3 regions of the Pseudovibrio sp. Ad26 genome follow, and region 2 is predicted to be linked to each of the others. Evidence: riboswitches for the same ligand, from Rfam matches in the RefSeq annotation. Region 2 holds a riboswitch; each other region holds the start of a gene.
What was found. Region 2 has a riboswitch for cobalamin ahead of cobU (bifunctional adenosylcobinamide kinase/adenosylcobinamide-phosphate guanylyltransferase). Riboswitches for the same ligand answer to the same signal wherever they lie in the genome.
Positions count from the first base shown of each region.

Region 1: another riboswitch for cobalamin. It lies ahead of nrdH (glutaredoxin-like protein NrdH); the one in region 2 lies ahead of cobU (bifunctional adenosylcobinamide kinase/adenosylcobinamide-phosphate guanylyltransferase).
Region 3: another riboswitch for cobalamin. It lies ahead of PsAD26_RS13875 (TonB-dependent receptor); the one in region 2 lies ahead of cobU (bifunctional adenosylcobinamide kinase/adenosylcobinamide-phosphate guanylyltransferase).

Region 1 covers NZ_LMCE01000109.1:3,170-11,261, forward strand. Annotated here, with positions in the region: gene nrdF (class 1b ribonucleoside-diphosphate reductase subunit beta) at 1-661, opposite strand, end outside; gene nrdE (class 1b ribonucleoside-diphosphate reductase subunit alpha) at 678-2,828, opposite strand; gene nrdI (class Ib ribonucleoside-diphosphate reductase assembly flavoprotein NrdI) at 2,810-3,214, opposite strand; gene nrdH (glutaredoxin-like protein NrdH) at 3,219-3,440, opposite strand; cobalamin riboswitch at 3,541-3,737, opposite strand; gene PsAD26_RS23000 (sigma-70 family RNA polymerase sigma factor) at 4,118-4,612, shown strand; gene PsAD26_RS23010 (FecR domain-containing protein) at 4,802-5,797, shown strand; gene PsAD26_RS23015 (TonB-dependent receptor) at 5,957-8,092, shown strand, end outside.
Region 2 covers NZ_LMCE01000088.1:208,922-217,013, reverse strand. Annotated here, with positions in the region: gene PsAD26_RS18160 (SDR family NAD(P)-dependent oxidoreductase) at 1-634, opposite strand, end outside; gene cls (cardiolipin synthase) at 706-2,136, opposite strand; gene PsAD26_RS18150 (cysteine synthase A) at 2,335-3,372, opposite strand; gene PsAD26_RS18145 (hypothetical protein) at 3,618-4,307, opposite strand; tRNA gene PsAD26_RS18140 (tRNA-Asn) at 5,020-5,094, opposite strand; tRNA gene PsAD26_RS18135 (tRNA-Asn) at 5,134-5,208, opposite strand; tRNA gene PsAD26_RS18130 (tRNA-Asn) at 5,248-5,322, opposite strand; cobalamin riboswitch at 5,583-5,792, shown strand; gene cobU (bifunctional adenosylcobinamide kinase/adenosylcobinamide-phosphate guanylyltransferase) at 5,928-6,488, shown strand; gene cobW (cobalamin biosynthesis protein CobW) at 6,485-7,600, shown strand; gene cobN (cobaltochelatase subunit CobN) at 7,600-8,092, shown strand, end outside.
Region 3 covers NZ_LMCE01000058.1:246,153-254,244, reverse strand. Annotated here, with positions in the region: gene PsAD26_RS13885 (iron ABC transporter permease) at 1-428, opposite strand, end outside; gene PsAD26_RS13880 (ABC transporter substrate-binding protein) at 425-1,297, opposite strand; gene PsAD26_RS13875 (TonB-dependent receptor) at 1,394-3,205, opposite strand; cobalamin riboswitch at 3,381-3,594, opposite strand; one part of gene PsAD26_RS28850 (IS5 family transposase) at 3,809-4,136, shown strand; one part of gene PsAD26_RS28850 (IS5 family transposase) at 4,136-4,566, shown strand; gene PsAD26_RS13860 (DMT family transporter) at 4,605-5,498, opposite strand; gene PsAD26_RS13855 (formate--tetrahydrofolate ligase) at 5,832-7,499, shown strand; gene PsAD26_RS13850 (heparin lyase I family protein) at 7,496-8,092, opposite strand, start outside.

The DNA.
Region 1 (8,092 bases), on a different contig from region 2:
GTTCTGTTTCTGACAAACGTTCCAGACTGCGCTGGAACTTGTAGCCGATGTAATAGCCGTGCACCGCTTCATCGCGGATAATCAGGCGGATCAGATCTGCGGTGTTGGTGAGTTTTGCGCGGCTGGACCAATGCATCGGCAGATAGAAGCCGGAGTAAAACAGGAAGCTCTCCAGAAATACGCTGGCAATCTTCTTCTTCAGCGGGCTGCTGGTTGCATTGTACTCCTCCAGGATCAAACGCGACTTAACTTGCAAGAACTCATTTTCTTCCGACCAACGAAAGGCATCATCCACCTCAGCCGTGCGGCATAGGGTTGAGAAGACGGAGGAGTAAGAACGGGCATGCACCGCCTCCATGAAAGCGATGTTGGTGAGTACAGCCTCTTCATGAGGCGTTATCGCATCTGCCATCAACGCTGGCGCGCCTACTGTATTCTGGATGGTATCCAGCAAAGTCAGACCAGTGAACACGCGAATGGTGAGCTGCTGCTCTTCTGGTGTGAGCGAGGCCCAGCTTTGCAAATCGTTGGAAAGCGGTACTTTTTCCGGCAGCCAGAAGTTGGAGGTCAACCTGTTCCAGATCTCCAAATCTTTATCGTCCTGCAGACGGTTCCAGTTCACGGCCTTAGCAACTGGCTGAATAGCACTGTGTAGTGTCATTTTATTTCCTCAAACCTCAAAGAGAGCAGGCCACACAGCCTTGAACTTCGGTGCCTTCCAGCGCCATCTGGCGCAGGCGCACGTAGTAGATTGTTTTGATGCCCTTCTTCCAGGCGTAGATCTGGGCCTTATTGATATCGCGAGTGGTCGCGGTATCGGGGAAAAACAATGTGAGCGACAGGCCCTGGTCCACGTGCTGGGTGGCTGCGGCATAGGTGTCAATCAGCGCTTCCGGGCCAATCTCGTAGGCATCGCGATAGTACTCCAGATTGTCGTTGGTCATGAACGGCGCTGGGTAGTAGACACGCCCAATCTTGCCCTCTTTGCGAATCTCAATTTTGGAAACAATCGGGTGTATCGACGATGTGGAGTTGTTGATGTAACTGATGGACCCAGTTGGCGGCACAGCTTGAAGGTTGCGGTTGAACAGGCCGTCCTTCATCACCGCCTCCTTCAAGGTTTTCCATTCGGCGCGCGTTGGGATGTGGATGCCAAACTTATCGAAAAGAGCTGTTGTACGTTCCGTTTCCGGCATCCAGTCTTTGTCAACATACTTGTCGAAGAACACACCAGAGGCGTACTGGCTCTCCGCAAACCCCTTAAAGCTCTCTCCGCGCTCTCGCGCCAATTCATTGGATGCACGAATGCAGTGATAAAGCACCGAACAGAAATAGACATTGGTGAAGTCGATGGCCTCAGGGCTGCCATAGTGAACAAGCTCTCGCGCAAGAAAACCGTGCAGGTTCATCTGTCCAAGGCCAATGGCGTGGCTCTCGTCATTACCACGGCGCACGGAGGGCACAGAGTCGATTGCGCTCATCCCAGAAACCGCCGTCAGTGCGCGAATGGCCGTCTCAACCGTTGCCCCCAAATCCCCGCCATCCATGGCCTTGGCAATATTGAGCGAGCCAAGGTTGCAGGAGATATCTGAGCCAAGATGGGCGTAGGACAGATCGTCTTTAAACGTGCTTGCCTCGTTCACCTGCAGGATTTCTGAACACAGATTGGACATGTTGATACGCCCGGCCACGGGATTAGCGGCGTTTGCAGTGTCCTCAAACAAAATGTATGGATAGCCACTTTCGAACTGGATCTCTGCCAGCAACTGGAAGAAGTCACGAGCCCGCATTTTCCTTTTGCGGATCTTCGGATTATCCACCATTTCGCGGTATTTATCTGTCACAGAGATTTCTGAGAACGGTACGCCGTAAACCTTCTCCACGTCGTGAGGCGAGAACAGGTACATTTCCTCGTTCTGCTTAGCGAGCTGGAAGGTGATATCCGGAATAACCACACCAAGGGAAAGGGTTTTGATGCGGACCTTTTCGTCAGCATTTTCGCGCTTGGTATCGAGAAAGTTCAGAATGTCCGGGTGATGTGCATTCAGGTAGACTGCTCCAGCCCCCTGACGGGCACCCAACTGGTTGGCATAGCTGAAACTATCTTCCAACAACTTCATCACAGGTACGACACCAGAGGACTGGTTTTCAACGCCCTTAATCGGAGCGCCAGACTCGCGCAGGTTGGTCAGCAGCAAGGCAACACCACCACCGCGCTTGGACAGTTGCAATGCGGAGTTGATGGAACGGCCAATCGACTCCATGTTGTCTTCCAGACGCAGCAGGAAGCAGGAAATCAGCTCACCGCGCTGCTTTTTGCCTGCATTCAGAAAAGTAGGCGTTGCAGGCTGAAAGCGGCTGGAAATGATTTCATCCATCATCCGCATGGCAAGGTTTTCATCACTACGTGCCAGCGCCAGCGCCACCATAACGACGCGGTCTTCATAGCGCTCCAGATAACGTTTGCCATCAAACGTCTTCAACGCATAACTAGTGTAGAATTTGAACGCTCCAAGGAAAGTCGGAAAACGGAACTTCCGCTCATACGTAGCCACAAAAATGGCTTTCACAAACGCCGGGTCGTATTGCTCCAGAACTTCCGCTTCATAGTAATTCTCGCGCACCAAGTAGGTGAGTTTTTCCTCCAAAGAGTGAAAGAAAACGGTGTTCTGGTTCACATGTTCCAAAAAGTATTGACGTGCAGACTGACGGTCAGCCTCAAACTGGATTTTGCCTTCTACATCATAGAGGTTCAGCATGGCGTTCAGTGCATGGTAATCAAGTCCCTGCGGACTATTCACCGATTGCTCTAATGTTGTTGCTTCCAAAATAAATCTAGCCCCTGACGAACCCGCGCAATGTCTGTTTCCGTGCCTGCAAGTTCAAACTTGTAAAGGCATGGGCAACTGCATTTCGCGGCAATAATTGTCCCTGCATGAGCGAAAAACGCCCCAAAATTGCGATTGCCCGAGGCGATGACGCCTCGCAGCAAATTTCGATTGGCCGCATCATTCAAGAAACGGATCACCTGTTTGTGCACCGCCCCTCGCCCCTCACCATCCGCATATGTTGGTGTGATGAGCACAAAGGGATCCGCCATCTGCAACATAGGTTCAGACGTGCGATACGGTATGCGCTCAGCCGGGTGGCCGAGGCATTCAACAAAGCGATGTGTGTTTCCAGATGGGCTTGAGAAATAGACGAGCCCGCTCAACGTATCAGGCGAGCGCGCTTATCTTGTCTGGGCGAAAACCCGCCCAATGTTGGTCACCTGTGACAACAACAGGTACCTGGCGGTATCCAAGTTCTTGCACAGCAGCAAAAGCATCTGTGTCCTGAGAAAGGTCAATCACGTCGTAGGAGATTCCAGCGCTGTCCAGCGCACGAGTGGTTGCGGTGCACTGCACACAGGCAGGCTTGGAATATACGGTAATGCTCATGCTTTAGTCCCCGTAGCATAGGAGAAGAGGCTGGGGATGAGAGACAGGGACCCACGCATAAGGCAGACCTGCTCACAACCCGCTCAGGCCCTCCGCCTGTGGTTGTTAAAAGTCTCTTGGCAGGTCTCCTGACTACACAGCTCCAACACAGGCCTTCTACCTTCCCGAAGAACATCTCCAGTGGTATGAGCGAACGCCTGCTCGCTGCTTACAGTTGCGGGGGCAGTGCCGGATTTTCACCAGCTTCCCTCTTAGCTTGCGAGTCATCTCGCAAGAACCAAGAACGCCTCATATAGTGCATTTACGTAAGTGTGGGTCAACATATGGATGACTTTACACAATTTAATGCTGTGGAGTTTGGAAGCAGTATCTATACCTCACCCCAGTTTTGAGGGGCCTATCCTATACTTTTAACGGAGTTTTTGAGTTGGCGCCGTGCTTCGCAAATCGCCATTTAATACAACGATCATAGTTTCTTACCCTCGTTACCTGATGCTGTTTGCTGCAACCAGTTTCAAATTCGTATTACACACGCGCTCTTTCACTTAAAGAACACCAATAGCGAGCGCAATTGTCTGATAATCAACCAACAATATAACTTGACTATTATACTCATATTAAATCATATAATGGTTGCAATTTCCCCGTATACTCGTTTTAGTGAACGGCTCCGTTTCGTGACCAAATCCCAACAGCATGTAAAAATACATACAAAAAATTACGAGGGGCTGGTCCGCTATGCTGCATCCATAACCAAAGACTGGGCGCTCAGTGAGGACATTGTTCAGGATGCCTTCCTACGGATTGGCTCCAAATCACCCAACGCACCAGACAGCTACCTTCGTCGTATCGTTCACAATCTTTGCATCGACCAATTGCGCAAGCAACAACGGGAACTTCAGAGATTTGATCATGAAACTCCAATTACATCCTATTCGGAACAAAAGCCAACTCAGGAGAGTGCGTTAGCCGGCAAACAGGAGCTTAAACTGGTCATAAAAGCGCTTGCCGAATTACCACAAATAACACGCAAAGTCGTTGAATTGCACCGTCTGGAGGGGCTTAAGCTAAGAGAAATTGCTAGCCGTTTAAACCTTTCTGTGACGCAAACCCATGAGCACTTGCATACTGGTATTAAGCACTGCATGAAGGTGCTGAATGCAAAGAGATAGCGGCATAAACTACCAGTCCGACTTTAAAGACCTAGGCTTTTATGAAACAGCAGTCCTGACATTTGTAATCGAGGGTTTTAAGAGGTCTTTTGATTTCTTTTCGAAAAAGACAGTCATCCAATCGTCTCTTCTTAGGAAGGACAACTTCATAGCCATTCCGAGTACCAAAATCATTTCAGGATTAAGCCAATGAAACATTCAGATCGAAGGATTGAAAGGCGTTCAACAACGGAAGATGCTGCAATCGATTGGTTTATCCTTTTGGAAGAGTACCCGGAAGACCCACAGGTTAGGCAGGAATTTGAAAGTTGGCTAAATCAGCATCCTGAACATTCGAATGTTTGGAAGAGGGTAACTCAAACATCTTCTTTACTTGGTCAACTGGGGCAAGAGAGTTTGGAGCCGAATGTCAATACGGGTGAAATAGCTCAGCTCGCTGTTGCGCATAAAAGCCTCTTTGCAAAAATTCGACCGCATCTTACCGTCGGTTTTGCTTGCATTTTCCTCTTACTTTCAAGCATCTCTTTGATTCCACATCTCATGATTTGGATATATGCAGACCATAAAACAGATGTTGCCCAGTCAAAAGAAATACGTCTTCAAGATGGTTCGAAGATCTACCTCTCTGCTTATTCAGCTGTTGAATTGAATTTTGCCGCAGACCAGCGAAAGGTGAACCTGATGAGAGGGGAAGTGCTATTTGATGTAGCACCGGATGCGGACAGACCATTTGTTGTTACAACCGGCGATACCACGACAACAGTGCTAGGTACCCGCTTCAACATCAACAAGGGGCGCTCTATGGTTTCTGTCGGCGTCGAGCATGGGCACGTTGAGGTCGCACAGGCCTCTAATTTGCAGGAAAAGCTAGATCTGCGAGCATTTGAATGGGCAAGCCTGAGTGAGCATGGCAAACAAGTTGTAAGGACAGTCAACCAAGACTATATAGCTGCATGGCGGCAAGATAAGCTCTACGTTGAAGATCAGAGCTTTGAAGATGTGCTTTTCCAATTGCGTCGTTACATGAAGATACCAGTGATAGTGTTGGATCCTCGTCTCATGTCCAAACGTGTGACTGGTGTCTTTAACCTCAATGAGCCGAGACAAAGTTTGGATGCAATCTCAGCTGCACACTCTGTTCAACTCAGGGATTTTGGTTTCTTTGTTGCAATTTCGATGATCTAAGCTTTTGATATATTTATTGAAAAAATAAAAATACTCATACTTTTAAAAATATGAGTATTTTTCTCAGAAAATAAACCTCTCCAGATCGTCTCTTCTAGGAAATAGGGCGTGAGATTAGCGCCTAGTAATAATCCATGGGCGAGTTTGGAAGTGGTATATATGGAAACGGGGCATAAGGTGGGATTTCGCCTGGGGGGGCGTCACACCAAATTACTAGTAACAGTTTTGCTTGCATCATTGTTTCAAACAACTGCGTTATCACTACCCGCAGTGTATGCGCAATCTGCGTCAACGACGACTGAGTTAACCAGGCAGACATCATTCAACATTCCTGCAGGTTCATTATCAGCTGCACTTATGCAGATTGGTCAGCAAGCCAGCGTTCGGTTGTCTGTTAACGCAAAGAATATCAAAGGCATTCGCATAGCAGGCTTCAAAGCCGTTATGGCAACTCAAGATGCCTTAGATATGCTGTTAGATGGAACAGGGCTGATATACGAGATTGATCCATCTGGAATTATCATCATTTCTAGATTTCAGGATGCCATCTCAGTTGATAGCGATGATGCATCACTCTTACCAGTCATCGTGACGGCTTCCTCCGGAGACCCTGTCGGCTGGCAAGGGGCACCTGAATGGGTTTACGAAACACCTCGCGCAGTCAGTGTTATTGGCCGAGAAGAAATCAAAAACTCTAATGCTCGCACCGCAGCAGACCTCTTTGCTGGTGTGCCAGGAGTGACGGTTGCCGATAACCCGCAAGATCCCGGTATCAGCATCAATATTCGTGGCCTTCAGGACCAGAACCGCGTGAATGTGATGATTGATGGAGCACGCCAGAATTTCCAGAAAGCTGGTCATGATGAAACCGGACGCTTTTACGTTGATCCTGCTTTTGTCCGCCAGATTGAGATTGAAAAAAGTGCCATATCGGGTGTGGGTGGCGCGGGCGCTATGGGTGGTGTGGTCAATTTCCGAACAATTGAAGCCAAAGACCTGATCAAGCCTGACAGATCCTACGGCGTTGAGGGAAAGCTGGCAGCTGGTACGAATGCCTACAACTTCAACGGCAATCTCGCTGCTGGCATAAAACTGACTGACAACGTCAGTTTCGCAGCTGGTATCAGCAAAAAGAACCTTGGCAAATATCAAGCGGGTAACAATGGTAGTTTGGAGTTTAGTAAGACTGGCCAACCAGTTGTGTTTACCGGATCAGAAACGCTATCCTGGCTTACAAAATTAAACATCGATCTCAATGATGACCATACATTAGTGCTTGGCGCTCTTGGCTTCCACGATGCATTCACGAACAGCACAATCGGTGGTGACTTTCGCAACGAAAGCGATATCACCAACATAACAGGCACAGCAACTTACACTTGGCAGCCCGATGACAGTTGGTTTGACCTAGAAGCTAAACTCTGGGCGAACCGTACGCATAATGATCAATACCGCTTACCACGCACATCTAAGGGAGGCGGCTTCGATAATGATTTCGCACTCAATTCGTTGGGTGGTAGTCTTCAAAACACAAGCCAATTTGACCTTTCAGCGCTATCGATTTCCTGGAATTATGGGATTGAAGCGTTCAAAGATGTTGGAAAATCAAAATCAAAACCAGATGTATCAACGGTTGATTTGGATAGCTTATGGATTGGAGCCGACCCAAGTGGTGAACGTAATGTTTATAGTGCATTCAACCAACTAGCCTTTTCTTACAAGGATTTGGTCGAGCTAAATTTCGGCTTACGATATGATCAGTTTAATTTGAAGGGCACCCCAAAAACGGTTGAGTACGACCTTTCTGGAAACACTTCAGTTGTTGGACAGAATATCTCTAACTCGGGAAACAGGTTCTCTCCAACGTTCGCTCTCGCTATCACTCCATTAGATGGACTGCAATTCTTCGGTAGATATTCAGAGGGCTACAGAATTCCGACCGTCATGGAAACATTCCTGGGCGGCGAACATACTGGTGGCGGACTTCCATATCTTCCGAATGGGGCACTGCGACCAGAACTTGCCAAAACCTGGGAAGGTGGCCTCAACATCCAACTTGATGATCAGTTCATCGAGAATGACACATTGAGACTCAAGTTCTCTTACTTCAATCGGAAGGTTGAAAATTACGTCGCTTTGGCAAATGTGGCTGGCGCTACACTTGATCTAGGCAGTTTTGAGTTACAAATTCCCTACTATCAATATGGCAACCTTTATGAACGAATAAACACGCAAGGTTTTGAGTTAGAAGCATTTTATGATGCAGGTAGCTTCTTTGCAGGCGTCGCATATAAC
Region 2 (8,092 bases):
CCAGAAACAAAAGCGCTTCAGATACCGCTTCGTATGATGTAGCAGCTTCCTGAGACAGTTCTTTCATGTCTTCTGTTTCCCGAAGATTGTCTGGGATGATGACATGGCTTTGCATCCCATAGGCATAGAGATCGCCTTGCAGGCTTTCAGAAAATCGAAGTATCGCTGCTTTGGTTGCCGAATAGGCTGACCACTTACTGGCGGCACCACGGTTGGTGAGGCCTGCTGTTGAGCTAATGAAAATGATTTTCCCAAAACCTTGGTGTTTTCCATGTTTCATGAAAGCCTTGGAGAGGAGCATTGGGGCTTTGAGAGTGATATCTGTTTCTACGATGATCTCTTCGTCAGATAGCTCATCGAAGAGCATACCGCCGGTGTAGCCTGAAGCGTTGTTTATCAAGATATCTAATCGGCCATATTCAGCAAACGTGTCCGCGATGATTCCATTGCAGGCTGAAGCATCTTTCACGTCCAGCAGTCTCCAATTGAGGCCCGCTTTGTCCTGCTTCTCAGAGGTGTCACGTGCTGTTGCAATAACTTCATAGCCTGCGGCCCTGAACGCAACGGCTGTCGCGTAACCTAATCCGCGTCCTGCGCCTGTAATCAAAACAACTTTTTTCTGATCTTTGGTCATTCAATCAATATTCTAATGTTCGGGGCGAGCAATCGCTTTTGCAAAAGCGATCAGTGGCCAAGAAAAAGGATCTACAAAATGGGTGAGAACAGACGAGCGGCTTGGGCGAGGACGCGGAAGGCGTAGCGGCGGTTGTTGAGTTCGAGGCGATCTGTTTGTCGGGCGCCTTTGAAATCCTGTTGCAGCATCTCTTCGGTTTTCCTGATCATATTCTGGCCTGTGAACCAGAGTGTGATCTCGAAGTTGATGTTGAAGGAGCGGTTGTCGAAGTTGACTGTGCCGATGCCTGCCAATTCCTCATCGATGAGGATGACTTTTTCGTGCAGAAAGCCTTCCAGATAACGATAGACCTTGATGCCATGGCTGGCGAGGTTATCTGCATGGGCGTAGCTGGCGAGCCAGACGAGCCAGTGGTCGGCTTTCTCCGGTAAGAGGATGCGGACGTCCACACCGCGCAAAGCGGCTGCGTAGAGGGCTGTGAGGACCTCGATGCCCGGTACAAAGTATGGGCTGACGATCCAGATGCGGTCCTTGGCTCTTGAAATGCTTTCCACGAACGTGATGGCGCAGTCTTCCTGAATGTCCGCCGGGCCTGTTGGCATGACCATGACGCTTTCCCCACCCGTTTGGGAGAAGGTGGAGGGCAGCTCCAGTTGTAATGTCTTGCCCGTTGCAAATTGCCAGTCTTCACTGAAGGACAGTGTGGCCGCCAGTGCTGCAGGGCCGGTGACTTTGACGTGGGTGTCTCGCCAGTGGCCGAACTCCTTGGACAGCCCCAGATACTCTTCACCGATGTTGTGACCGCCGATCCAGCAGTGTTTGCTGTCTGTGACCACGACTTTGCGGTGATTGCGATAGTTGAGGCGCATGGGGCCGAGCATGCGCATAAGGCGATGGCGTTTGTTGAAGGCGCTGACACGGACGCCGGCGTCTTGCAGGCGCGTCAGGTACTGGGTGGAAAGAGAGCGGGAGCCGATGTCGTCGTAAAGCAGGCAGACGCGCAGGCCTGCTTTGGCGCGTTCTATCAGGGCGTCGGCCAGCTCCAGTCCAATACTGTCTTCGCGGATGATGAAAAACTGGACGAGGACATGTCTTTCGGCGGTGCGGATGCCTTCAATGATGGAGGCAAACATCTCAGGGCCATCAATGAGCAGATCGCACTGATTGTTTTCTAAGAAGGGCACGGAAGCGACACGGGTGTGTACGCGCCATTTGTTGCTGGCTGTGCCGTCTACATACGGTGTGTGGCGGTTGAGGACGTCCGCTTCAATCTGGGAGATATCGTCCCGCACCTCGATGTAATCATCCAGCCGTTTCCACGCGAAGATGAAGTAGAGCGGGACCGTTGGCATGGGGATGAAAAACAGGGAGAGCAGCCAGGCAATGCTGCCTTGTGAGGTGCGCGAGTACATGATCTCGCGAATGGCACAAATGACTGCCAATGCGTAGAAAAGTACACTGAAAATTGCGATCAGGGGAAGAAGGCTAAATGAAGATTCCAAGCGTTACAACTCCTGTAAGGCGAGGACCTACTTATAGCTGCGCCAAGAGGATTGGTCAAAACCTCTTGGCGTATTTTGCAAAGACTTCCGTTAACGGCAGTTTGCCGTTGTTTGGCGGTGTATAAACTGCCTTGGTAATCGCTTTTTGCCTATCCTTGTCGGGGGATTATCCTCTCGGCTCAAGGATAGGCACAAGCCTCAGGCAGCTTCAAATGGAATGGCGATTTCGGACTTGCGTTCCATCCATTCTGGCACTGGCAGGCCTTTTTCGCGCAGGAAGGTCGGGTTGAACATCTTACCCTGATAACGGGTGCCGTAATCGCACAGGATGGTCACGATGGTGTGGCCGGGGCCGAGTTCTTTTGCGAGGCGGATTGCGCCAGCGACGTTGATGCCGGAAGAGCCGCCAAGGCAGAGGCCTTCGTGTTCCAGAAGCTCGAAGTTGATCAGCAGGCCTTCTTCATCAGAGATGCGGTAAGGGATGTCGATCGGTGCATCTTCCAGATTGGCGGTGATGCGGCCCTGACCGATGCCTTCCGAGATGGAGGAGCCTTCGGACTTCAGTTCGCCGTGGGCGTAATAGTTGTAAAGCGCTGCGCCGTGTGGGTCTGCAAGGCCGATCTTGATGTTCGGGTTCTTGTCCTTCAGGCCGATGCCGGTGCCGGCAAGCGTGCCGCCGGTGCCGACCGCACAGATAAAGCCATCCACTTTGCCGTCGGTCTGCTGCCAGATTTCCTGAGCGGTGGTTTCAATGTGGCCCTGACGGTTGGCGGTGTTATCAAACTGGTTGGCCCAGATGGCGCCTTGCGGGTGGGTTCTGTTCAGCTCTTCTGCAACCCGTTGGGAGACTTTGATGTAGTTGTTCGGGTTCTTATAAGGGACAGCCGGAACTTCGATCAGCTCAGCGCCTGCGATGCGCAGCATGTCTTTCTTTTCCTGAGACTGGGTCTCTGGAATGACGATGACAGAGCGGTAGCCCAGGGCGTTGCCGACCAGCGCGAGGCCGATGCCGGTGTTGCCGGCCGTGCCTTCCACGATGATGCCGCCCGGTTTGAGCGTGCCGCGTTTGACTGCGTCATTGATGATGAAGAGCGCGGCGCGGTCCTTGACGGACTGGCCCGGGTTCATGAACTCGGCTTTGCCGAGAATTTCACAGCCGGTTCGCTCGGAGGGGCCTTTGAGGCGAATAAGTGGAGTGTTGCCGATGGCTTCGATGGCAGAGGCGCGCGTATCCATAGTTTCTCTCAAATAATTCGTATGACCAAAAATCAGAATGCGGGTGTTTACCCCTTTTGAGACCACGCTACTGCGCTGACCCCACGAGAACAAGAAATGGGCTGCCAAAGGGTGCGTCAGACTAGGATATTATTCTCTTTGCGATTGCGCGTGAGAACAAAATTGCTCACGGGGTGCGTGGCTTTCGAATGAGTGCGCTAAATGCGATTTGAGAGAGTATCGATTTGCGCGCAGTCCAGTCTTCGTCAGGACCTGCTTTCCAGCCAGGTGATGGCATCCTTGGTGGCTTTCCAGAGGATCTCACCGTTCTCGCCCGCGCGCAGCATGAAGGAGTTATGGACTTCCTTTGGGACGGGCTGCACTTCCAGCAGGTTCACCTGCGTATCCAATGCCGGGGCAAAAGCTTCCTTGCGGGTGATGACAAAGCGCTCATCGGTTGGCACGCGGGACTGGTCTTTCTTCAGGCTGGCAGACTGCAGTGCTTTGTTGTGAGTGGCAGGTTGCATCACTGTGACGGCTATGGCTCTGCCATCTGGCAGCAGGTGCGTCTCATTTTGCTGGACCTCGGAATTGTAGATGACTTCGCCGTGGGTATCGATCAGCTCGACCCACAGGGTCTTGCGGCCCTCAATTTCCACCTCACCAACCCAGATGGACAAATCGCTCTCTAATGGATCGGCGTAGGGTGTTTTGGAGGGCGGAGCAACGGTGACGGCCAGATAATCCTCTGGCATGGCGTAGGTGTTGCCGTTGTCGGACTTTTCGATGAGCTGAGGGCCTGATGTTGTGGCAGGTGCGGAGGCGGGTGGCGTTTCTGCGTGCGAAGGCGCAGCCAAAGCGAGTGGCGCAGCGATGCAGGCGGCAAGAAACACTGATCTTGTGAGGTGCAACTTGAAGGTTTGCGGCAGACCGCAGGATGGTAACAGACTACTCATTTATGGCTCCCTGACTTTTACGCAGCAACTTTCCCAGAGGGGGCGCCTTATTATGTGCACTTCACTAGTCGTCACTTAGTAGTGATTATGGTAATATGCACTAGATATATTAGAGGTATACGCATTTACTTAGAGTATCTATGCCATAATAATTGTATATAAATTATGTTTCGCGTATTTATACTTTCAGGCTATTTAAATGCTATTATGTAAAATTTTCATTGCGTTGATTTGCTATAGGATTTGGATAGAACTGTGATGTAGGTCGCAGTTTGTACATATGGCAAAAAAAACTAGTATTTTTCCGTATGAGCTAAGTTTTTGAAAGAACAGCGCTTCATTTCGGCCAATTTTTTGTGGGTGCCAAGGGCTGTCGGGCGGCATTTGGGCTCGTTGCTGATATGCACAGCTCTCCAGACTTATGAACTCCCTGAAAATTGAAGGAGCCGGTGCTGGATCAGTGGGTCGCCATGTGCAGGATCAGGGTGAGTTTTAGCGCAAAATGGAACGCCTCCGCTTTTGTGCGGAAGAGAGTTCTACCCAAATGGACTTTATGTCTTCGGCCAGCGGCACTTGATAGTGCTGCGCCTTCGCTTCGCGTGAACATGGTTTTCTACCCATCATTTTTCTTGTTTTCTGGATAGACGCGCACGCACGTGTTTTGTGAAGAGAAGAGGTGTTTAAGTAGAAGGGGAGGATAAAGAGAAAAATATGGCTCCCCGGGCCGGATTCGAACCAGCGACCAAGCGGTTAACAGCCGCTTGCTCTACCACTGAGCTACCGGGGATCATACTATGTTGCCATTGGCGGCGATCGATAAAAGAAGTGGCTCCCCGGGCCGGATTCGAACCAGCGACCAAGCGGTTAACAGCCGCTTGCTCTACCACTGAGCTACCGGGGATCACGATGATCTTGCCGTATGGCTGCAAACGAAAAAGAATGGCTCCCCGGGCCGGATTCGAACCAGCGACCAAGCGGTTAACAGCCGCTTGCTCTACCACTGAGCTACCGGGGATCATGACACCCTTGCGAGTTTGCCTCGCCGTTTGCGTGAGGAGGCTTTTACAGAGGCATGTTGTGTTTGCCAAGTCGTTTTTTGCGTATTTTTCGATTTGTGGACAGTTTCTCTATTTTTTTATTGAGATATCCAAGGGGGTTAGCCAGAAATCTCCAAAAACCGCGGATTTTGCGGGTTTGATTTTCTGGTGATGTTGGAATCCTCACAAAGACAATTGACAGGAGAGCTGATTGCGCCGCACATTGAAGGCCAGAACTCCAGTTTCTTTTTGTTCCGGCTCAGGCTTTGGAATGACAAGATTAAACGGGAATGCGGTTCCATATTTTATGGAGACAAGCCGCAGCTGCCCCCGCAACTGTGAGCGGTGAGACCTTAGCGAAAATCCCACTGGCCTTTTAAGGGCTGGGAAGGGGCTATGGTCGGTTGAGCCGCAAGCCAGGAGACCGGCTGGAGATATGATTTGACATAGGACTGCTGTCGGGTGGACGGCGAGAGGTGCTCATGACACATGTTTTTCTGTCTCCGTGCGAGACAGTTGCTCGACTTTCATATTCCCCAGGTGAAGCCCCGGCTTCTATATGCTTGCTGGCCAGCTAACAAAGATGGCTGAACAGAGAGGCGACCTTCGTGTTCGCCATTGCTTGGTTACGGGCGGTGCTCGTTCCGGGAAAAGCGCATATGCGGAAAAGCTGGTCATAAGCAGCGGGCGACGCCCGACTTATATTGCGACAGGCCAGGCCTTTGACGGTGAAATGGAGGAACGCATCGTGCATCATAAGGTGCAGCGTGGCGACCTTTGGGACACTGTTGAGGAGCCGTTGGAGCTTGTGCGCGTGCTGAAAACGCATGCCAGCAGCGATCGTGCGATCCTCGTTGATTGCCTGACACTTTGGCTTTCCAACCTTATGCATGCGGAGCGGGACTGGACCGTGGAGCTGGAGCGGCTTCAGGCAGTTCTTAGCTCTTTGCCATGCCCCGTTGTGTTTGTTGGCAATGAAGTGGGCATGGGCATTGTGCCTGAAAACGCCATGGCCCGCGCCTTTCGAGATGAAGCTGGACGCCTGAACCAGCGTATCGCCGACCTCTGCCATTTTGTGATGTTTGTGGCTGCTGGACAGCCTTTGCAGCTGAAGCCTGCTGTTTTTCCGGAGATTTCCCTATGACTGTTTCTTTTGCTGCGCCTTCTAAAAAAATCCCTGCTGTCATTATCACTGGTTTTCTGGGTGCCGGAAAAACAACGCTGGTGCGTAACCTGCTGATGAAGGCACAGAACAAGCGCATTGCGCTGATCGTCAATGAATTCGGTGAGATGGGCTTTGATGGCTCATTGGTCAATGGCTGTGCTGACCCGGACTGTTCTGCTGATGAAGTGGTGGAGCTGGCCAACGGCTGCATTTGTTGCACAGTAGCTGATGATTTTCTGCCAACCATGGAGATGCTTCTGGAGCGCGAGCAGGTGCCGGATGTTGTTGTGATTGAAACCTCTGGCCTTGCCCTGCCACAGCCGTTGGTGCGTGCGTTCAACTGGCCTTCTGTCAAGCCGCGCGTGACCGTTGACAGTGTGGTGACCGTGGTAGACGCACCGGCTGTTGCTGCTGGCAAAGTGGCCTGCGATGAAGAGGCTGTTGCTGCGCAGCGGGCAGCGGATGATGCGCTGGACCATGAAAGCCCGGTGGAAGAGTTGTTTGCTGATCAGCTGACCTGTGCTGACCTTGTTGTGCTTTCCAAAGCTGATCTTTTGACTGAAGCAGAATTGGCGGCTGTCAAGCAGACGATCCGTGGCCGTGTTCGCGATGGAGTTGAGATTGTTTCTGCCTCTCATGGTGAGCTGGCGCTGGATGTTCTGCTTGGGCGGGATGCTGGTGCAGAAGATGATATGGACTTGCGCCTTTCTCACCATGAAGCACAGCATGCTCACGACCACGACCACGACCACGACCACGACCACGACCACGACCACCATCATCATCACGAACATTCTCATGATGATTTTGAGAGCTTTGTTTTGCCGGTTCGCCGCTTTGCCTCTCTAGAAGAGGTTAAGGCTCAGGTGGAAACGGCCATGAAGGTTTCTGGTGTGCTGCGCATTAAGGGTAGTGTGGTGGTGGATGGCAAAACCGCGCCTGTGCTGGTGCAGGCGGTTGGGCCGCGTGTGGAAGCGTGGTTTGCAGCTGGCAGTGAAAGCCATTCCAAGCTGGTAGTGATTGGCCTTGCGGGGCTGGACAAGCACAGTGTGCAGGCTGCGCTCAGTGAATTTGAACTGGTTAAGCGCTGATGCACGTACTTGTCGGACAGTCACGCCGATTGGATGATGGAGAAGAGGCCGTCGACCTTGAGCAGGCGCCTGCGGATGTTGTGTTTTTAAGCGCGGCAGATACGGAGCTTGCCGGGCTTGCGGCGGCACATGCTCAGCATGAGGGATACTCTCTTCGCCTTGCCAGTTTTCTTGCACTATCACATCCGTATTCTGTTGACCTTTATGTTGAGCAGACCATCCAGGCCTCCAAGCTTGTTGTGGTGCGCCTTTTGGGCGGGGTGGAATATTGGCGTTACGGCGTTGAGCGGCTGGAAGCAGCTGCCCGCGCGTTTGGTGTAAAGCTGGTTCTGCTGCCAGGCGACGACAAATGGGATGAAGAGCTGGCACAGCGTTCCACTGTGCCTGTGTCCGTTGCGCAAATGTTGTGGCGATACCTGATTGAGGGCGGTGCAGAGAACCTCTCAGGCGCCTTGCTTTATGCGGCGCAGATTGCTGAGCTTCCTGCCCAGG
Region 3 (8,092 bases), on a different contig from region 2:
GTCTGACCTCTGCCACCCGCCAGCATGGGCAACAAAACTGCTGCAATCGCTGCGCCAAGCAATGCAAACGCTGGCAGCGCGAAAGGCATGGTGATTGTCAGCCCGGTGTAAATTGCGATGACTGCACCCAGACTTGCGGAGGAGCTGACGCCGATCAGGCCGGGCTCTGCCAAGGGATTGCGCAGGAGGCCCTGCAATACCGCACCGGATAGGCCAAGCGTTGCACCCGTGATTAAGCCCAGCAGGGCGCGTGGGACGCGGATTTCCCAGAAGACGATGGAAACTGGCGTTTTTTCTGCAGCAAATGCTGCTTTAATCAACTGCATGAATGTCAAATCAGCAGCGCCGATCATAAGCGAGATTACAAACAAGGCAGCGGCGATCAGGCATAGTGCCATAATCAACGGAGCATCCGGATGCTTTGTCATTCGGCTTGCGCTCCTAATTTGGTGGCTTGTTTGGCCAGTTTACCAATAGCTTGCGTCACAAACGGCAGACCACAAATGGTGTATTTGTCTTCAACCATGACGCGGCCACTGTTGCCGAGTGTTCGCTTCAATGCCGGGTGAGCGAGGAGTTCAAAAGCCAGTGCTGGCTTGTCTGAGAACTGCGTGCCCTCAACAAGCAACTGTGGGTCTTCGAGGATCAGCAGCTCCAAAGGCAGCTTGCTCGTGCCCTTCAAGCCCAGATTATTGGCAATATTCTGCAGGCCAGCAGTGGTGATCAACTCATTGACAAGGCTACCGTCTCCCGCCGTGTACCCATTGGCGTAGTAGACCCCTGCCCGTGCTTGTTCATCTGGCTGGGCGTCGATTAACTGTTGGATTTCAGAGGTGAACTGTTGTGCAAGCGCTTCAGCTTGTTGTTCACGTCCCAATACCTTACCGAGACGTCGCAGCTCTTTGGCGATGTCGGAGATAGTCCGAACGGGTGGTACCTGGACCACCGTTATCCCAAGACCACGCAGCATCTGGACTGTGGTTTGATTTGTGTACGTCCCTGCGATCACCAGATCCGGGTTCATCAGATAGATTTCTTCTGCGCCACCAAAGTTGACTGGGTAAGCCTTTGCCTCTTCGCTCATTACGGAGAGCGTTGGGTCAGACGCTAATCTGGAGACTGATACCAGTTGCTCTTTGTCTGCGAGCAGCATGGAGAACTGGTCGGTGCACAGGTTCATGGAGACAACTCGCCCAGGTGCCTCAGCCTCATTCTGGTCAGCGCGTGCAACAGCAGGACTGATCACCAGACCCACCAGAAACGCCATTTGCATGATCTTTTTGATCTTATTTCGCATTTCGACCTTTTGAGAGGCGTACATAAATTGGAAGGCAACCCAAGCAGAGCTTTCCCTGCAAGATGCCGCTCAGCATTCACCGAGCGGCATACTTAATCAGAAACTGGCAGTAAGACCAGCGTAAACGGAAAGACCTGGTGTCTGATAGTCTCTGATCCGCTCATAATCCTGATCCAACAGGTTTTCACCGCGGACGTGGAACGTTAAATTCTCGGTGTACTGGTAAGCGGCTTTGGCATTGACCAGAACGAAGTCGTCGAGCTCACCGTTATCTTCAATGCCAGAGACATAACTGGTGTTGAGGTTGAGAGATAGTACATCCACCGGCTTATAAGTTGCCCCTACATTCACGTCATGCAGCGGTACACGGCGCAGACGTTTTTTGTCTGGTCCAACAGCCCATGTGTAAGTGTAGGCAGCATTGACGCTCAGATTGTCGAGAACATCCCAGTTAGCAGAAAGCTCCGCACCTTGGCTACGAGACAAGCCGTCAATCTGCTCGTACTTACTGGTATAGTCGATAAGGTCTTCAGTCATAATATGGAAGTAAGTTGCGCCAAACCGTAGTTTACCGTCGAAAAACTCCTGATCGACGCCAACATCAAAGCTCACGCTCGTCTCTGGCTTCAAATCAGGATTTGCTCCCCATTTGCCAAAAAGCTCATTCAGCGATGGCGCACGGAAGCCATTGCCAAAGCTTGAGCGAAAACGTGTTCCCTCAATAATTCGGTAGGACGTTGTAGCGCGACCAGACCAGTATGTACCAAAACGAGAATGATGATCCAGACGTGATGAAAGAGAGAGGCTTAGCTCATCAGATGGCTCAACCATAATCTCAGCAAAGCCACCAAAGATCCTACTGCTTCCGTATTCTGCGTAGTCCTCATGCATCCAATCACCACCAAAGTTCAGCGTGATTTCGTCTGTTGCTTCAAAAGTGTTGAGGACATCAAACTTGTAGCGATCGCCTTTGTAAGTTCCTGGATTGTCACCGTAATACTTGCGTGTTGTATCGACTATCTGGAATGAGGCGTCAGTTGACATCCTATCATCCAACCACGCAAAATTTGCACCCAACTTGCCTATATACTGACGGTAGTCCTGCTCATTACGTGCATCAGGGTTATTAAATCCATCAAACTCGCTGTGACCATCCGTGCCTCGAGCAACAAAATATAGGTTCAGAGCCTCTGTGACATCGACTGAACCTTTTGCAGAAAAGGTCAGGTTCTCATAACCATCTTCATCTGCTGTGTCACTTTTTGGGGTTTGCGCACTAAATCCATCGGTATGGTAGCGCTGCACGTTCACTGCGATATCTGCTGTTTCAGTCGCCGCTTGAAATCCATAGGACGCGTTGACAGTTCCATAGCTGCCACCCTCAATGGCGACATTATGCTTCACGGTGCCCGGCGCAGCGCGTTTGGTGATGATATTGATAACACCTCCAACCGCTTGGCCGCCATATAATGCACTATGCGAGCCTTTTAGGATCTCGATACGTTCAACATCATTAAGTAAGACATGCTCAAGGCGAGCTTCAACTTGCGTACCAGACGGGTCAGCAATATCGACACCATCCAACAAAATCTTTGTGTAATAACCACTCATACCTCGAATGCGTAGAGAGCTTGTTTTTCCCGCGCCACCATTTTGCGAAAATGAAATTCCCGGGAGTTTTGTCAGGTATTCGGAGACAAACGTAGCGCCGTCGTTCTTTAGGTCTTCTTCGGTCACGACATGTGTTGTGGAGCCGACTTTACCGGCTTCGGTTTCCGTTCTGTTGGCGATGACGATGATGTCATCGAGCTCTGTCTCGTTTGCGGATGAGATAAGAGTTGAACTGAAGAGTGCTGAGAGGGCTACGCTGGACTTTAGAGTAGCTGCGATCCAAGATGTGTTACGCACGAGTTTGGTCCATCATTCACAGCATCCATGTTGGAGGCCATGCTGTTGATTGCATTGTGCGTCTTTGAAGAAACTTGGTTCTAACCCGTTGAAACAAAGTCAGATTCATCACCACTCAGACGCACTGTGAATGTCACCTGAACGGAATACCGCCCCTTAGCACGCCCCGTACCGTGGGTGAGTGACTGCATCTGGCAGGTCTCCTGGCTTGCGCGTCCTTATTGTTGCTCCGCCTTCCCAACACCGCTTTAAACAGCTGCATCAGTGGCATGTGTGAGCAACAACTCTACGCTTACAGTTGCGGGGGCAGCCACGGCTTTTCCAAATGGACCGTGTTCCCTTTTCATTTTCATCTGATCGACAAAAATACCAAATGCCCGGCTATTGATCAGATTTCAGGGGCTTCCGTCAACTGGCTGAGCGAGGAACTTGATAAAATTCGACCAATTGCCAGCTAAACTCACAGAATTTGCTGGAGAGAGCACATCACCATATCTTGCGGTGCGACCACTTAAGGCCGCACCTGCTAGGGATGCTTAGGCTCAGGACCCATTGATTTTTGGTGTTTTGTCTGATTCACTTCAGCCAAACCGGAGCTTTGATGTGAGTGATTTATTCTGGCTAACTGAACCTCAGATGGAGCGCCTGTGCCCCTTCTTTCCTAAATCACATGGCCGGCCACGGGTTGATGATCGACGTGTGTTAAGTGGTATTATCTTTATTATTCGCAATGGATTACGCTGGCGGGATGCACCCCAGGAATATGGCCCGCACAAGACCTTATATAACCGGTTTGTGCGTTGGTCGCACAAAGGTCTTTTTGAAAAGATCTTTGAGGAACTGGCCAGACCTACAGGCCCTGAGGCTGATGTCTTGATGATCGATGCAACACACCTTAAAGCTCACCGCACTGCTTCAAGTCTCAAAAAGGGGGCTGTGGCCCGCGCCTGATCGGGCGTACAAAAGGGGGAATGAACACAAAGCTGCACGCTGTTGGTGATGGCGCAGGCCGTCCGATCCGGCTTCATCTGACAGCTGGGCAAACCAGTGATTATAAGGGAGCTGAGGTGCTATTGCCGGATCTGCCTGCTGCCAGGGTCGTGATTGCAGATCGGGGCTATGACAGCAACAAGGTCAGAAAAACCGTGACAGATCAGAATATTGAAGCCTGCATTCCGTCACGCAAAACCCGCAAAAAGAAAGTCCCGTATTCCACCAGAACTTACAGAAAACGGCATAAGGTCGAAAACCTGTTCGCCAAGCTTAAGGACTGGCGACGTATTGCAATGCGATATGATCGCTGTGCCAGTATATTCAAATCCGCAATCTACATCGCTGCAACCGTCATATTCTGGCTATGAGTCCTGAGCCTAGGCCGCATCGCTGCCTTCTCGTTTGTTTAGCTCATGAAAATCAAAGCACAGCCGAGAATGACAAGGAGTGCGCCGATCCATGCTCCAATGGCAGGGAACTCTTTGGTTTGCCACCATAAAACAGGTAGCATCATGGCTGGTGTGGTTGCTGACAAGGTAGAAACAATGCCAACTTCGCCACCGCTGAGTGCATAGAGGATCAACGTCATGCCGATACCCATGCCGAGCATACCGGACAAAGAGGCCAGCGCTACAATCTCTTTGTTGATTGGGTTCGCTAGCCTAAACGGACGGCCTGGTAGGTAAAACAACACCAGCAACCCAAATGCCGCAATGGTGCAGCGCATAAGTGAAATCGCAACTGGATCTGCTCCACTTTCCATAACAGGGCGAATGATGATCGAGCCGACCGACTGGGAAAGCGCTGCCAAGGTGCCGAAGAGGACACCGATGGCGACAGGCCCTCTAATCGCCTCCCATTTATGAAGCTGGTCTTTGCGCTTCCCAAACGCAATGGCGAGAATAACGCCGACCAGAACGAACGAGATACCGACAAGTGCCTGAAATGAAAGTTCTTCCGACAGAAACAGCCAACCTAGAAGCGCTGACATAGGCGCATTCATGGAAAAAAGGATAGCTGTGCGACGTGGACCCATACGGTTGAGCGTAAGGAACAGCAGTGTATCCCCCATGAATATGCCGACAAAGCCAGAGAGAAAGATGAGAGAGGCGTGGCTTGTGTCAACCGTACTCCAAGTACCTGTCGCAAAGACATAGATACCCAAAAACACCACAACAAACCACATGCGCACGCAGTTGAAGCCAATGGCTCCAAGATGCGCAGCAGGTTTTGCAGAAATGAGACCACCGATAGCCCAGGTGGCAGCGGCACCGAGCGCGGCAACTTCAAATAAAAACATGGGGTGACCTAACCGACGAATCTACGGCATTGGCGTAGATTGTGTACAAAACCCAACCAGCTCTAATGCTCTTGGATTTGCCGCGCAAGCTCAGTCTGGTGATATTTAGAACAGACCAACAGCTATTCAGGCAATAATATCTCTCATCTCAGCAAAAACACACATGAGCGCCGTTAACTAAGTTAGTTGCAAGTCCCCCTACTCAATCTTGAAGTTTACAGGTGCATTCGCTAGAGATTCTACGTAGAGACTATATTGCTGTTCCTGCCTGATTTGCGTTTCTTACGCTCTCTCCGGCTCATTTGATTACCCGTTCTAATCTGGAGATTTTCCATGAAAGATATTGAAATTGCCCGCGCAGCAGACATGAAACCCATTGCGCGCATCGCTCAACATCTGAAGATCCCGGAGGACGCCCTTGAACCTTATGGCCGATTTAAAGCCAAGGTTAATCTGGATGAGATGCCTGAACTGAGCAGTAATACATATGGAAAACTTATACTTGTTACAGCTGTCTCCCCAACACCGGCGGGAGAAGGCAAAACGACGACAACCGTAGGACTTGGTGATGCTCTCAACCGCATTGGGCTAAAAACAACCATCTGTCTGCGCGAACCTTCTCTTGGCCCGTGCTTTGGCATGAAGGGTGGCGCTGCAGGCGGCGGATACGCGCAAGTGGTGCCCATGGAGGACATCAACCTCCATTTCACAGGCGACCTGCATGCAATCACTGCCGCGCATAACCTGCTTTCTGCAATGATTGATAACCACATTTATTGGGGCAATGCGGAGAGTATTGATCAACGCCGTATTGTCTGGCGCCGGGTTGTTGACATCAATGACCGTTCATTGCGCTCCGTTACCACTGGTCTTGGCGGTGTAAGCAATGGGTTCCCAAGTGAATCTGGCTTTGACATTACCGTGGCTTCTGAAGTGATGGCGGTGCTTTGCCTTGCTGAAAATCTACAGGACCTTCAGAACCGCTTGGGTCGCCTGTTGATTGGGTATCGTAAAGACAAGACACCCGTTTACTGCCGGGATATCAAAGCCGATGGTGCGATGACCGCGCTGCTTAAAGATGCCTTCCGCCCCAATCTGGTTCAAACGCTTGAGAACAATCCTGCCTTTATTCATGGTGGCCCGTTTGCCAACATTGCGCATGGTTGTAACTCGGTGATTGCGACGAAAACAGCACTGCGTCTTTCTGATTATGTGGTGACAGAAGCAGGCTTTGGTGCCGATCTTGGAGCAGAAAAATTCTTCAACATCAAATGCCGTCAAGCTGGTTTGACTCCGAATGCCGTTGTTGTTGTGGCCACTGTTCGTGCACTCAAGATGCATGGCGGTGTTGCCAAGAACGATCTGACAGTGGAGAACATCCCCGCTCTTGAAAAAGGCATGAGCAATCTGGAACGGCACGTGAAAAACTGTCAGCGCTATGGTGTTCCTGTCATTGTGGCCATCAACCGGTACGGTCCTGATACAGATCAGGAAATTGACGTGATCATGTCTCGGATGGAGAAGCTTGGCGTTAAAGCCGTGCCCTGCACGCATTGGGCTAATGGCTCAGCAGGCACTGAGGATCTGGCGACATCCGTCTCTGAAATTCTTCAGACAACCCAGTCGGACTTCAAACACCTTTATGAGGATGATCTAGCCCTTTGGAAGAAAATTCGCCGGATTTGCAAAAAGATTTACGGTGCCTCCAAAGTCACCTGCGAACCGGCTGTCAAAGATCAACTCAAATCCTATGAGGAACAGGGATACGGTCATCTCTCAGTTTGCATGGCAAAGACGCCTTATTCCTTCTCAACTGATCCGGCTTTGCTTGGGGCTCCATCTGACTACAGCATCCATGTACGTGCGGTTCGTCTGTCCGCGGGGGCTGGATTTATCGTGGCGCTGACTGGCGATATCATGGTGATGCCGGGCTTACCACGCCATCCAGCAGCAGAAACCATTGGGCTTGATGAAAACAGTCAGATTGAAGGCTTGTTCTAATCTACATCAGAACGGCGCGGGCCGCGGCGAAAGCGGTCCAGATACACTGTCGACTGTAAGTCGTCACGATCGTAATCCCGGTAATGCCCGAACTTGAAATATTGGGTGTTACCGGCAAACTCGTCATTGCCGATATATCCTGTAACGCGTGCAATAAATCTGTTATTGGCCCAGATCTCGATAATCCCCTGCCCGACACGACTTCCTTTGACGCGGTAGCGCATATCCACCCATCCGGTTGTTGGGTCAGGCAACACAGGGTCATCGGACAACTCAATCTGAATACCGGGATAGTCTGAATAGGTTTGCGGGTCTGCCAGAAACGGGAATTTGGACGTGTCCTGTGTTTCAATCGCTTTTCTGAGCTCTGGTAGTGAAAGGCCGCTACCAAGGAACTCATCTGAGGTGCGGCTGGCATCATTTCTATTGCGGAAGCCCTGCCGGTCCAAACTCAGCATTTGCTGAAACTCGCGCGAAAAGCCCTTGAAATCCTGCTGATAGCTGCCTTCTGCCTGGGCAACCAGTTTGCGGATGTCATTGTGTTGAACGGTGATGTGAAAGACACCGTTGTCAAACCGTTGCGCCAGAAACGG